4 regions of the Arthrobacter sp. Hor0625 genome follow, and region 2 is predicted to be linked to each of the others. Evidence: predicted binding sites of a transcription regulator. Region 2 holds the regulator's gene; each other region holds the start of a gene.

The links. The regulator LexA, encoded in region 2, represses DNA repair genes until DNA is damaged. The targets are predictions, from matches to a motif close to TCGAACANNTGTTCGA.
Region 1: the regulator LexA is predicted to act here: its motif matches at 2,126-2,141, upstream of ruvA (Holliday junction branch migration protein RuvA).
Region 3: the regulator LexA is predicted to act here: its motif matches at 1,900-1,915, upstream of ACTWLI_RS15570 (LysM peptidoglycan-binding domain-containing protein).
Region 4: the regulator LexA is predicted to act here: its motif matches at 1,635-1,650, upstream of ACTWLI_RS13105 (DUF6504 family protein).

Annotation. Positions count from the first base shown of each region.
Region 1 covers NZ_CP199586.1:2,855,255-2,858,643, reverse strand. Annotated here, with positions in the region: gene yajC (preprotein translocase subunit YajC) at 1-113, opposite strand, end outside; gene ruvB (Holliday junction branch migration DNA helicase RuvB) at 326-1,414, opposite strand; gene ruvA (Holliday junction branch migration protein RuvA) at 1,407-2,051, opposite strand; gene ruvC (crossover junction endodeoxyribonuclease RuvC) at 2,167-2,805, opposite strand; gene ACTWLI_RS13175 (YebC/PmpR family DNA-binding transcriptional regulator) at 2,802-3,389, opposite strand, start outside.
Region 2 covers NZ_CP199586.1:53,047-56,435, reverse strand. Annotated here, with positions in the region: gene ACTWLI_RS00275 (ATP-dependent DNA helicase) at 1-1,328, shown strand, start outside; gene lexA (transcriptional repressor LexA) at 1,484-2,233, opposite strand; gene ACTWLI_RS00265 (LysM peptidoglycan-binding domain-containing protein) at 2,664-3,053, shown strand; gene ACTWLI_RS00260 (histidinol-phosphate transaminase) at 3,154-3,389, shown strand, end outside.
Region 3 covers NZ_CP199586.1:3,389,190-3,392,578, reverse strand. Annotated here, with positions in the region: gene pknB (Stk1 family PASTA domain-containing Ser/Thr kinase) at 1-259, opposite strand, end outside; gene ACTWLI_RS15570 (LysM peptidoglycan-binding domain-containing protein) at 360-1,772, opposite strand; gene ACTWLI_RS15565 (Rv2175c family DNA-binding protein) at 2,071-2,424, shown strand; gene ACTWLI_RS15560 (polyprenyl synthetase family protein) at 2,544-3,389, opposite strand, start outside.
Region 4 covers NZ_CP199586.1:2,836,609-2,839,997, forward strand. Annotated here, with positions in the region: gene ACTWLI_RS13085 (SOS response-associated peptidase) at 1-331, shown strand, start outside; gene ACTWLI_RS13090 (VOC family protein) at 366-788, opposite strand; gene ACTWLI_RS13095 (chorismate mutase) at 803-1,129, shown strand; gene ACTWLI_RS13100 (hypothetical protein) at 1,167-1,553, opposite strand; gene ACTWLI_RS13105 (DUF6504 family protein) at 1,737-2,066, shown strand; gene ACTWLI_RS13110 (DNA polymerase III subunit alpha) at 2,063-3,389, shown strand, end outside.

The DNA.
Region 1 (3,389 bases), 650 kb from region 2:
ACGCCGGGGCCGAACTTCGACTGGAGCTCCGCCTGCTGCTGCTGCGTCTTCTTGTTGCGGCGGAACATCATGAAGACGAACACGCCGAGCATGACGAACAGGAGAATTGTCATTGGATCCAAGGGAAAGTTCCGTTCTGTACTTGCAAGCTGATTGAGGGCATCGTCCGCTTCGTTCCGGGGCTGCCCGGGGCGGACCCCGGAAGGAAACCTGGCGGGACTACCTCGCCTGGCCTGCGACGGCCGGCAGGGACCGCACACGGAAACAAAGGCCCGAACGTGCCGAGCGTCATACCAGTCTAAAGGGAAAAGCCTGCGCGTGAGTGCTACTGCGGGTTACGGATCCATTCCGGATCCGCCTCTGCCGCGCCCTCGTCGGCCTGGAACAGCTCCAGCGGATCCTGGCCGGCCACCCCGGCGGGCACCGCGTAGCCCAGGTGCGTCCACGCGGCCGGCAGGGCGATCCGCCCGCGCGGGGTCCGGCCGAGGAGTCCCTCGCGGACCAGGTACGGCTCGGCAACCGTCTCCACCGTTTCGGTTTCTTCACCGACGGCGATCGCCAGCGTCGACAGTCCCACCGGACCGCCGCCGAACTTGGTGATCAGTGCCTCCAGCACGGACCGGTCCAGCCGGTCCAGGCCGCGCTTGTCGACCTCGTACATGTCCAGGGCCGCCGACGCCGCGCGCGCGTCGATCTGGTCGACGCCGTGCACGAGCGCCCAGTCCCGGACCCGGCGCAGCAGCCGGTTCGCGATGCGGGGCGTCCCCCGGGAGCGGCCGGCGATCTCGCTGAAACCGGCGGAATTGACCTTGAGGTCCAGCAGTCCGGCGGAGCGGCGCAGCACGAGCTCCAGTTCCTCGACGGCGTAGAACTCCAGGTGGCCGGTGAAGCCGAACCGGTCCCGCAACGGTCCGGGCAGCAGCCCGGCGCGGGTGGTGGCTCCGACCAGGGTGAACGGCGGCAGTTCCAGCGGGATCGCGGTGGCGCCGGCGCCCTTGCCGACGACGATGTCGACCCGGAAGTCCTCCATGGCCATGTACAGCATTTCCTCGGCGGGGCGGGACATCCGGTGGATCTCGTCGAGGAAGAGGACCTCACCTTCGGAGAGCGAGGACAGGATGGCGGCCAGATCGCCGGCGTGCTGGATCGCCGGGCCGCTGCTGATCCGCAACGGGGCGTTCATCTCCGCGGCGATGATCATCGACAGTGTGGTCTTGCCCAGGCCCGGAGGTCCGGAAAGCAGCACGTGGTCGGCGCTGCGGCCGCGCATCCGGGAGGCTTCCAGGACGAGCGACAGCTGCTTCCGGACCCGGTGCTGTCCGACGAAGTCGTGCAGGTTTTTCGGCCGCAGGGCGGCCTCGATGGCGCGTTCCTCGGGTTCTTCTCCCCCGGCGACCAGGGATGGCTCAGCCACGGGCGCCTGCCCGGTTCCCGGCGCGTGCCCCGTCCTGGCCGAGCCAGCGGAGCGTGGCGCGCAGGATTTCGGCGACGTTGCCCTGCTCGGCGAGGCCGGGGGAATCGGCCAGCGACTTGTCGATGCTGCTGGCGGCGTCCTTCTCGGACCAGCCCAGGCTGGTCATGGCGGCGATGACCTGTGGTTTCCAGACTGCCTCGGCGGACACGGCCGGCGCGGAGGTTCCGGGGGTGCCGTGCGGCACCAGTTTGCCTGCCAGCTCCAAAACGATCCGGCCGGCGACCTTGGGCCCGATGCCGGGGACCTTCGTGAAGGCTTTGTTGTCCCCGGAGTGGGCGGCGACCCGGATGGCCTCGGGGTCGTGGACGGCGAGCACGGCCAGCGCGAGCCGGGGACCGACGCCGCTGACACTGAGCAGGATGTCAAAGACCTCGCGCTCGTCGTCGCTGGCGAAACCGAACAGCGTCAGCGAGTCCTCACGCACGATCAGCGAGGTGAACAGCTTGCCCTCGTCACCGACCCTGAGCCGGCTGAGGGTCTGCGGGGTGGCGTGCACGCTCATGCCGGCGCCGTTGAGGTCGATGACTGCCGAGGACAGGCCGACGTGCGCCACCGTGCCGCGGAGAAAACTGATCAAGGCCTGGCTCCTGGGGTTACAGCTGGTGTCCAGCTGAGCTCTTACCGCCGGTACGGCCGGCACGCGCCGGCCATCCGAACATATCTACGAATACCCTAGCAAGCGGCCCGGACATTCAGCGCGCACGGCGCGCTTTGGCCTCCGCGTCCGCCCAGGCCCGCTGGGCGGCCGTGAGCGACTGGCCACCCGGGGCGGCGTCGGCCCAGGCCCGCTGGGCAGCGGTGAGCGACTGCCCCCCTGGCGCCCCGGCGCCTGCTGCCCTGCCCGACGTCGCGCCCCCGGCACGCCAGGCGTGCGTGATCGCCAGCGCCAGGGCATCGGCCGCATCGGCGGGCCGGGGCGGGGCGTCCAGCCGCAGGATTTTGGTCACCAGTTTGGTGACGGCGTCCTTGTTGGAGGTGCCGCTGCCGGTGACGGCGGCCTTGACCTCCGACGGGGTGTGCAGGGCTACCGGGATGCCCCGGCGGGCGGCGGCGGCGATGACGACGCCGGAGGCCTGGGCTACGCCCATCACCGTGCTGACGTTGAGCTGGGAGAAGACGCGTTCGACGGCGAGGACGTGCGGTTCGTGCTTGTCGAGCCAGTCGTCGATGGAGGTGGCGATCACCAGCAGCCGCTGGTCCAGCTCCTCCTCCGGGGAGGTCCCGACGACCCCGTAGGCCACCATGGTGGCCCGGCGGTTCTTCTCGACGTCCACGACGCCGATCCCGCAGCGGGTGAGGCCGGGGTCGACGCCGAGGACGCGAAGGGTCACTCGGCTTCCAGTGCGGCCTGCACTTCGTCGCTGAGGTCGGCGTTGCTATAAACGTTCTGCACGTCGTCGAGCTCTTCGAGCGCGTCCACGAGCTTCATGAACTTCTTGGCCGCGTCCAGGTCCAGCGGCACCTGCATGGAGGGCACGAACTCGGCCTCGTCGGTGTCGTAGTCGATGCCGGCTTCCTTGAGCGCCTCGCGGATGGCCTGCAGGTCGTTCGGCTCCGAGTGGATCTCGAAGCTGTCGCCGTTGTCCTTGACTTCCTCGGCGCCGGCGTCGAGCACGGCCATCAGGACGTCGTCCTCGGTAAGGCCGTTCTTCGGCAGCGAGACGACGCCCTTGCGGGAGAACAGGTAGCTGACTGATCCCGGGTCCGCGATGGTGCCGCCATTGCGGGAGATCGCGAGCCGGACCTCGGAGGCGGCGCGGTTCTTGTTGTCGGTAAGGCACTCGATCAGCAGCGCCGAGCCCTGCGGGCCGCGGCATTCGTACATGATCTCGGTGTAGTCGACGACCTCGCCGGTCAGGCCGGCGCCGCGCTTGATGGCGCGGTCAATGTTGTCGTTGGGGACGGAGGTCTTCTT
Region 2 (3,389 bases):
CGTTCGAAGGCCTGGCGGTGCTGCCCGAGTACGACGTCGTCGTCGTGGACGAGGCGCACGAACTGCAGGACCGAGTCACCGGCGCCGTCTCCGGGCAGCTTTCCGTGGCCATGGTGCACGCCGCAGCCTCAGGTGCCCGCAAACACACCGGAATCACCGTCGATGCGCTCAACACCGCCGCGGCCAACCTCGAGCTGGCCATCGCCGGCGTGCCCAGCGGGCTGATGCCCAACGGGCTCAACAGCGAACAGCTTGACTGTGTGGACCAGCTCCGGGACGCCTGCCGCGCCGCGCTTTCGGATTCCAAGGGGGACAGCTCCGTCACCGCCGACGGCGGACGGCAGCTCGCGCGCTCCCGCCTGATGGTGATCCTCGAACTGTGCGAGCGGCTGCTCGCCGCCAAGGAAAACCGGGAAGTCGTCTGGTTTTCCCGCGCCAGCAGCTTCGACCCGCAGCAGGGCTACTCCCAGCCGGACGACTCCGCGCCCGCGTTGATCAACATCGCCCCGCTCAGCGTGGCCGGACGGCTGCGCGAGGGGCTTTTCGCCGACCACACCGTCGTGCTGACCTCGGCGACGCTGGCCATCGGTTCGGCGTTCGAGCCTGCTGCCGGGGGACTGGGCCTGGTCGGCCCCGGCGCTCCGAGCTGGACCGGCGTCGACGTCGGTTCCCCCTTCGCCTACCCGCAGCAGGGCATCCTCTACGTGGCCGGGCACCTGCCCAAACCAGGCCGCGGCACCTCCCCGGAAGCCCTTGACGAGCTGGAAAAGCTGATCCGGGCCTCCAACGGCGGGGCACTGTGCCTCTTCTCCTCCCGGCGGGCCGCCGAGGAGGCCGCCGACGCGATGCGTCTGCGGCTGGACCTGAGCATCCTGTGCCAGGGCGAATCGACCATGACGGCGCTGGTCAAGCAGTTCGCCGACGAACCGGACACTTGCCTCTTCGGCACCATGTCGCTCTGGCAGGGCGTGGACGTGCCCGGAAACTCCTGCCGGCTGGTGGTCATCGACCGGATCCCGTTCCCGCGGCCGGACGACCCGCTGATGACCGCCCGGTCCCGCGCCGTGGCGCAGTCCGGCGGCAACGGCTTCATGAGCGTCTCGGCGACCCACGCGGCCATCCGCCTCGCCCAGGGCGCCGGGCGGCTGATCCGCTCGACGTCGGACAAGGGCGTGGTGGCCGTGCTGGACTCACGCCTGTCCACCGAACGCTACGGCGCCTTCCTGCGCGCGGCGCTGCCGCCGTTCTGGCCCACCACGGACCCGGCAGTGGCCCGTGCGGCCCTCGAACGCCTGGCCCGCACGCCGGCGCCGCAGGCTGCCGGCTAGGCCGCCGGCACCGGAGGCCAGAGCAGGCCACGGCGCCGGCCCGAACACGGCAGGCCCGAACAGGGAAGACCCGAACAGAGAAGGCCCCGTCCGATTCGATCGGACGGGGCCTTCCGGCTGTCTGGGGCAGGCAGTCGGGGAGGTGCGGGCGCAGACTACAGGGAGCGCAGCACGGACACGACCTTGCCCATGATGACGGCGTGGTCGCCGAGGATCGGCTCGTACTGCGTGTTCTGCGGCAGCAGCCAGGTGTGGCCGTCGCGCTGCCGGAACGTCTTCACCGTCGCCTCGTCGTCGAGCAGTGCGGCCACGATGTCACCGTTGGCGGCGTCATTCTGGCGCCGGACCACCACCCAGTCACCGTCGCAGATGGCGGCATCGATCATGGAATCCCCGGCCACCTTGAGCATGAACAATTCACCGTGGCCCACCAGCTGGCGCGGCAGCGGCATGACGTCCTCAACCACCTGGTCCGCCAGGATCGGACCGCCGGCGGCGATCCGCCCGACGAACGGCACCATGGCGGTGTCGGTGGCGCTGGCCAGTTCAGCCACGGCAAGGCCGCCAACCGCGCGCAGTCCGCTGGACTTTTCCACGCCGGAAATCCGGTTGGCACCTTCATCCAGGGTCAGCGGCATGAGCACCTCCATGGCGCGCGGGCGCTTGGGGTCCCGGCGCAGGTAGCCCAGTTTTTCCAGCTGGGAGAGCTGGTGGGTAACGCTGGAGAGGCTGGCGAGCCCGACCGTGTCGCCGATCTCGCGCATGGACGGGGGATAGCCGTTGTCGGTGACCGACCGCTGGATGGTCTCCAGGATCTTCTTTTGGCGGACGGTGAGGCTCTTCGGCGCCCGGACGGCCTGCGGACCGCGCGCTGCGGCCCTCCCGCCGGCGGCTTGTGCTGCCATGTTCGCCTTGCCTTTCCGTTGCGCCCGGCGTTTCTGCCGTCCGGACCGTGAGATCTAAAAATGTCGGACCCCGCTGATGAACTGTTTCTGTTCGAAAAGCCGGTGCTCCTGTGCTTCAAAAGTAGGCCAGCCCCCGGTCTTTTTCAAACATTTGTTCTAGCGAGTCTCGACATAGTTCGTTCATAGGTGCTAAAACAGAGACAGTGGAGTTCGAAGATGTGTTCGAATAAGCGCCGGCGGGTACGGGAAGTACTTTCGGCTCTATGTTCGAGCGGCAGGCGTCGGACGGTTTGGCTGGAACAAGGTCCGGAGCGCACAGCCCCGGTCCGGAGCAGTTGGTTCCAGAGTGTTGCGTTAGTAGGTTCGGCCGGTTGGCGGCGGGTAGTGGAGTACGCCGGGCGGCACAGACAAGTCCAGGAGGGCTCAGTTCATGTCAGCAGTAAGCGTTGGTACAGAATCGCTGGTTTCCATCACCACCGCCGGGGCGCCGGCCGCTGCCGGGCGTCCGGCCCCGCTCCGGCTGACCCGCCGGGGCCGGTTCGTCTTCCTGGGGCTGCCGCCAATCCTGCTGGCCGCGCTGCTGATGTCACTGGCCGGCTTCCTCAACTCACCGGCCAAGGCGGCGGACTCCGCCGCGGACATCTCGCTCACGCCGGCGGTCACCGTCACGGTCCAGCCCGGCCAGTCGCTGTGGGCCATCGCGGGCACAGTGGCTCCGGAGCGCGATCCCCGCGACGTGGTCGCCGACATCGTCCAGCTCAACAACCTCGATGCGGCCCGCGTGCTGCCGGGCCAGCAGCTCTTCGTGCCCACCAAGTAGCTTCGCCGTCCCGGCCGGCCTGCCTGTCCGACCCGGCGCGGGGGACCGCGTCAACAGTCACAGTTTCGGGGCCGGACGGTCCCTCACTTAAACTGGAGGGGTGACTGACCAGCTAGAGCGACTCGACCGACTGCCCCTCCGAACGAACCTGCGGGGGCTCCGGCCCTACGGCGCACCGCAGCTGGACGTCCCGATCCTGCTCAATGTCAACGAAAACACCCATGGCGTTCCGGCCGATGTCCGGGCTGCCATCGCCGAGGCAGTGACGGAGGCCGCCGCCGGACTGAACCGCTACCCGGACCGCGAGTTCACCGAACTGCGGACGGCGCTGGCCGA
Region 3 (3,389 bases), 120 kb from region 2:
CCTCGCCCTGGTCCAGCACCCCCACGACATGCGGGTGCGACAGCCTGGCCGCGGCCTTGGCCTCGCGGCCCAGCCGGTCCAGGAACTGGGGGTCGCCGGCCATATGGGGATGCAGGACCTTGAGCGCCACATCCCGCTCCAGCCGGCGGTCGGTGGCGAGATAGACGGTCGACATGCCGCCGCGGGCCAGCCGTGACCGAATCAGGTACCGGTTGTCCACCAGGGTCCCGACGAGAGCGTCCGATGAGTATTCCTGCACCCTTTGATCCTAAGCTCTGCACGGAAACGGGCCCGGATTGACGTGCAATCCGGGCCCGTTGCCGTGCCGGCACGGCAGCCGCCGCACCCTGTGGTGATGGTTAGCTGAACTTCTTCTGCAGCGCCTTGATCGAGGCGACGTAGGCCTTCGTATCCTCATACATGCCCCGGGTGTTGACCGAGTACTGGCCCTGGTAGTACCCGGCGATCGCGTAGTCCAGGTTCTTGCTGGTGCTGACCAGCTGGCGGATGATCGCGATGCCTGCCATGGCGTTGTCGTACGGGTCGAGCAGGTTCAGTTTGCGGCCGACCAGCTCGGAGGCCCACTGGCCGGAGGACGGGATGACCTGCATGGTGCCAATCGCGTTTGCGGGGGAGACCGAGCGGTGGTTGAAGCCGGACTCCTGGTAGGCGAAGGCCATGGCCAGGGAGGGGGCCACGCCCATGCGGCGGGCGGTATCCGCGACGATCTGCTTCATCTGCTCGTTGCTGGGCACCGGCGAGGCATTGAGCAGCGCCTTGTTCTGGTTGGCCGAGCTGACGACGGCCGAGGGGTAGCTGAAGCCCAGGAAGGAACTCGGGACCAGCGGGGTCACGGCGGCCGGCTTCTGGCTCGAGGCCGGCTTGATGGTGCCGGTGCCGGCGCCCGGGATGACGAGCTTGTGGCCGGGGTAGATGATGCTGCTCATGGTCAGCCGGTTCGCGGAGAGCACGGCGGAGAGCTTGACCCCGTGGCGTGCCGCGATGCCGGAGAGCGTGTCGCCGGACTTGATCGTGTAGGAACCGGAGCTGGCCGGGGCGGCCGGCCTCGGTGCCGGGGTGGCGGCGGGCTTCGGTGCCGCGGGCCGGGCGGGAGCTGCTGCCCCGGCGCCGGTCTTGATCCGCTGGCCCGGGTAGATCACCGAGCGCATGCTCAGTCCGTTGCGGTGGAGCAGGTCGGAGAGCTTGACGCCGTGGCGGGCGGCGATCCCGCTCAGGGTGTCACCGGACTTCACCGTGTAGAGGCTGCCGGTGGCCGCGGCCGCCGGCTTGGCGGCGGGTTTGGCGGCGGCCTTGGCAACGGGCTTGACGGCGGCGGCGCGGGCGACGGGAGCCGTTGCGGCTCCGGTGAGCCGGATCTTCTGGCCGGGGTAGATGACCGTGTTGGCCCGCAGCCGGTTCAGGGTGAGCACGGACTGCGTGCTCAGGCCGTAGCGGTGGGCGACGGCGCTGATCGTATCGCCCCGGGCGATCGTGTACTGGGCCGGAACGGCGACTTTCGCCGGGCGCAGCGTTGCGGGAAGCGTGGCCGGAACCGACCCGGCGGGAATGACGGAGGCCTGCGCCGGGGCTTGGGCCTGGGCCTTCATGGCCGCGGCAAGCGTGGCCGGGATGGTGGCGGGCCGGGACTCGGCGGCAGCGGGCTGTGCAACGGCCAGCGAGGAGAGTACGACCGCAGGCAGCGCTGCCGTCGTCGCCGCAATCAGCGGGAGGCCGGGCCTCGGGGTGGACTTCGGCGAACGTGTCGTCGTCATGCGGTAAATCCTCTTCTCAGCGGCGAACGCTGCATTTCAGGCCGGTGTTACTGCTGTTAACAGTGTTACTGGAGATACTGCAGTTACAAATGTGATCTAAGCGAATCTCTCATGAATTGCGAAATAGCACAAGAAGTGTTTGACATTATGCAAGCCCGGTTTCTCTCCGGGCGTGTCGGGCCTGCCCGGGAACGGGCCTGCGGCGGCGCCGCGGCCCCTTGCGTCCGGCCGGGAGGAACCCGCGGATCAGGCCGTGGCTGACTAGGCGCATACACGCCCGGCATGGCAATCTTGATCCGTGAGTACTGTAGAAAGCCTCGTAGTCGAATGGCTGCCCCTGCCCGACGTAGCAGAACTGCTGAACGTTTCCATTACTAAGGTGCACGCGCTGCTGGATGAGCGCGCACTGGCGGCTGTCCGGGTCGGTGAGCGCAGGATCCGCTCCGTGCCGGCAGCGTTCATCCAGGACGGCCACGCGGTGGAAAGCCTCAAGGGCACGATCGTGGTCCTCGCCGATGCCGGTTACTCGGACGAGGAACTCATCACTTGGCTGTTCACTCCGGACGAGTCGCTGCGCGGCCGTCCGATCGATGCCCTCCGCGAAGGACGCAAGACGGAGATCCGGCGCCGCGCCCAGACCATGGCCTGGTAGCACCACTGGGCCGCCTTAGCCGGCCAGTGGTTGACCATATAAAGGAGGGCCGTGCCCGGCGTTGCGCCGGGCACGGCCCTCCTTTATATGCAGACGCCTTCCGGGCCCGGGCCGTGACGCTAGGCGGTGCGGCTGACGGTGGCCTCGGCCAGCTTCCGCAGCGCCGTTTTAGGCAGTTCGTCCAGTGGAAGCAGCTCCAAAGCCTCGAATGCCGCCTTGCCGAATTCCTCGATCAAGACTTCGGTGGCCTGCAGGGCGCCGCAGTCGACAATAATGCGCCGGATTTCTTCGACCTCATCCTCGCCCAGGTCCGGCCTGCCGAGCCTGCCGTCGATGAAGGCGGACTCTTCCGCGGCGGCCAGGTCCAGGGCGAACGCCACCAGCACCGTGCGCTTGCCCTCCCGCAGGTCATCGCCCGCCGGTTTGCCGGTGGTGACCGGATCGCCGAAGACCCCGAGGACGTCGTCCCGCAGCTGGAAGGCCTCGCCAAGGGGGAGCGCGAAGGCGGAGTAACCGCGCAGCAGCTCGTCGGAGGCGCCGGCCAGCGCGCCGCCCAGCGCGAGCGGATGCTCGGTGGAATATTTGGCTGACTTGAACCGGATGATGGACTGGGCGCGGCTGACCGCCCCGGCGCGGTCGCGGCGCGGTCCGGCCACCTCTTCGAGGATGTCCAGGTACTGTCCCGCCATGACCTCGGCCCGCATCAGGTTGAAGATCAGCCGGGCCCGGCTGCCGGACGACGCGCGGTCGCCGATCTCGGTGAAGGATTCCTCGCTGAAGGACAGGCACAGGTCGCCGGTCAGGATCGCCGCCGCGTGGCCGAAGCGCTCCGGGTCCAGGGCCCAGCCCTGGTTGGCGTGCAGGTCGCTGAAGCGGCGGTGCACGCTGGGGCCGCCGCGGCGCGTGTCCGAACGGTCGATAATGTCGTCGTGGATCAGCGCTGCCGCCTGGAACAGCTCCAGCGC
Region 4 (3,389 bases), 670 kb from region 2:
GAAGGACCCGTCGAAGGCCGAGGGGGACCCGGAGCGCTGGCTGCTCTCGACGTCGATCCTGACCACCGACTCGCCGCCGGAGGGCTACGCGGGCGGGATGCTTGCGGAACTGACGGCCCTGCACGACCGGGTTCCGCTGCCGATGGACCGCCGGACCATGGAGACCTGGCTGGATCCGCAGGCCGAAGACGCGGCCGCCCTCGTGGGGATCGTGCGGGCCAACGCGCATGACGTTGCCGAGGGCTGGACGATCGACGCCGTCGGCACCGCCGTCGGGAACGTCAAGAACGATTCGCCTGAGCTGATCCAGCCCGTGGGAAGCCTGTTCTAGCGCGGATCCGGCCGAGGCCGCTTGGCCGGGAGGCCTAGACCGTCACCCGGCCGTCGGCGTCGACCGTCCAGGTGGGATTGAAGGCCACCTCCCAGCGGAAGCCGTCAGGATCGGCGAAGTAGCCGGTGTAGCCTCCCCAGGGCTGGGTCCTGGCCGCCGCGACGATGACGGCTCCGGCAGCCTCCGCCTGGCGCAGGACCTCGTCCACCTCCGCGGCGCTGCCCACGTTGTGGCTCAGGGTGATGCAGGGAACCCCGGCGGGTGCGTCGGTGGCTGCCTCGGCCTGCATCTGGCCCGCGTCCCAGAGCGAGAGAATCAGGCCGTGGTTGGCCTGCAGGAAGAGCACATCGCCGGGAACCTCGCGGTGGACCGGCCACCCGAGCCCCTCGACGTAGAAGCGGCGCGAGGCGTCGACACTGCGGACGCCCAGTGAGATGAAGTCGACTCGTGGTTGCATCTTTCGATACTGTCATGGGCATGTCCACATCCCATCGTGACGCCAAAGACGCCCAGGCCGACAAGGACCAGCTCGCAGCCGTGCGGGTGGCGGTCGACGAGGTGGACGAGCAGATTGTCGCGTTGATCGGCCGCCGGGAGCGGCTGATCCGCATCGCCGGGACGCTCAAGGCCGACAGCGCCGAGGTGCGGGCACCGGGACGGGTGGAGCGGGTCCTTGAGCACGTCAAGGCCACCGCGGAGGCAAAAGACATCGACCCTGAAATCGTCACGGAGACGTACCAGGCGATGATCGCGGCGTTCACCCGGCTTGAACTGGACGTTTACAAGGCCGGCAACTGACCCGCGGCAGGATCCGCCGCGACGCGGTCCCCGGAGGCTACAGGGCCTCTTCGACCGGCACGTTGGCCTGGTAGTCCCGGCCGTCGCAGTCACTGTAGGCCGTCATAAGGTGGCCCTTGGTCAGGCCCATCACCGTACTGAGCGGAAAGTTCCCGGTGATGGTGTTGCCGGAATGCTCCACCCCCTTGAGGTCGAAGTTCTCCTCCGTGCCGTCATGGCTGAAGCAGAAAAAGGACACGGCCTCGCCGTTCATGAACTCGATTTCCATCCGGCGCTGATGGGAATGGTCCGGGGTGGACGCCACCAGCCCCACCACATACGCCCCCGAACTGGGGATATTCCCGTCAATATCGAATTTCGCCACCAAGGTTGAATCCTTGGCGGCGATACTTACGTGCTTCAGGAGTGCGCTGTGGGAGCTCATGGCTCAATCCTGCTACCTGCGCCTGCGTCCGTCCACCCCCGATCTAGGTTTTGTCCCGGCCCGGGCGTAGACTGGAAGCGTTCGAAGATATATTCGAATACTCGGTCCTGTGCCCTACCCGGGAACGGCCCGGGGAAAGCTTTGTTCAGGCCGGTATAGCGGCCAGCGGGTCCGGGAGGCGTCATGGGGATGTTCAGTGAGTCGGTGGACGTCGACTGCACGCCCGCAGGCCAGCCCCGGTCCCTGGAATGGGCCGGGCGGCACTATGACGTCTGCGCCGAACCGGTCCGCTGGTTCGAGCGGCGGCAATGGTGGGTGGAGGAAATGCGGGCTCCCCTGGGCGGCGGGGCAGGGCTGGTGGACCACGAGATCTGGCGGATCCAGGTCCGCGGGGCCGGTCACCCGGAGCAAAAACTCACCCTGGACCTGAGCCGCCACACCGGCAGCGGCCGCTGGCGGCTGCTGCGGATCCATGACGCCCTCCGCCCGGTCCGGAAAACGGAATCGGCATGAGCTTCACCCATCTGCACGTCTCCACCGCCTTTAGCGCCCACTATGGGGTTTCCTGGCCGGAGGAACTGGCAGCGTCAGCCGCGGCCGACGGTGCCACGGCGCTCGCCTGCACCGACCGCGACGGCCTGTACGGCACGGTCAAGCACCTGAAGGCCTGCATGGACGCGGGGCTGGACGCCGTCGTCGGCGTGGACCTTGCGGTCTTCGACGACGACGGCGACTTCCGCGCCCAGCCCGGCGGCCGCGTCGTCGTGCTGGCGCACGGGCAGAACCAGGGCGCGGGCTACCGTGCGCTGTGCCGGCTGGTCTCTGACGCCCATGCCCGCACCACCGGCAAGGCCGGCGGCACGGTGCCCGTCGCGGTGACCCGGGCGGAACTGGCCTCCCGCACCCTGGACCAGCACACCCTGAAGCCGGTCCTGACCGTCCTGCTTGGTCCGGACTCCGACGTCGGCCGCGCCATGACCGGGCGGCGCTACCTGCGCCCCCGCACCCTCTTCAAACGCTGGCTGGACGCCATGCCGCCGGGAACCGTCGCCGCCGAGGTGGTCTCGCAGCTCAGCCCGCCAGGTGAGCCGCTGAGCACCGCGCACGCGGTGCGGATGCTCAAGCTCGCGGCCGAACACGCGGTACCCGCCGTGCTGAGCAACGCCGTGCGGTACTGCGCCGAAGACGGAGCCGCAACGGCGGACGTGCTGGATTCCGCACGCACCCTGAAGTCCCTGCCCGAACTCGCCGCGGCCCCGCTGCTGCAACCGAACGGACAGGCCTGGCTGAAATCCGCAGGGCAGATGCAGCAGCTGGGCCGGGAAATCATGCACGCCGCCGGCTATGGCGCCGCGGACCTGAAAAGCCTGCTCGCCCAGACCGAGGCGCTCGCGGACCGCTGCCGGATGGACCCGGCCGCTGACATGGGCTGGAAGCAACCGGTAGTACCGGAGGCCTCGGTGATTGGGATTGCGGGCGACCCGCTCGTCGAACTCACCGGGCGCTGCGAGGCGGGCATCACCGCGCGTTTCCCCGGGATCGCCGGACGGCAGGCCGAAGAACTGCGCGCCCGGCTGGAACACGAGCTGAGGATCATCGACAACCTGGGTTTCGCGTCCTACTTCCTCACCGTCGCCGAGGTGTCCCGGATGATCCAGGACATGGGGGTCCGGGCAGCCGCCCGCGGTTCGGGAGCCTCCAGCCTGGTCAACTACCTCATCGGCGTCAGCCAGGTGAACCCGCTGCAGCACGACCTCATTTTCGAGCGCTTCCTCTCCCGGGACCGCGCCACGCTGCCGGACATCGACATCGACGTCGAAAGCGCCGAACGCCACA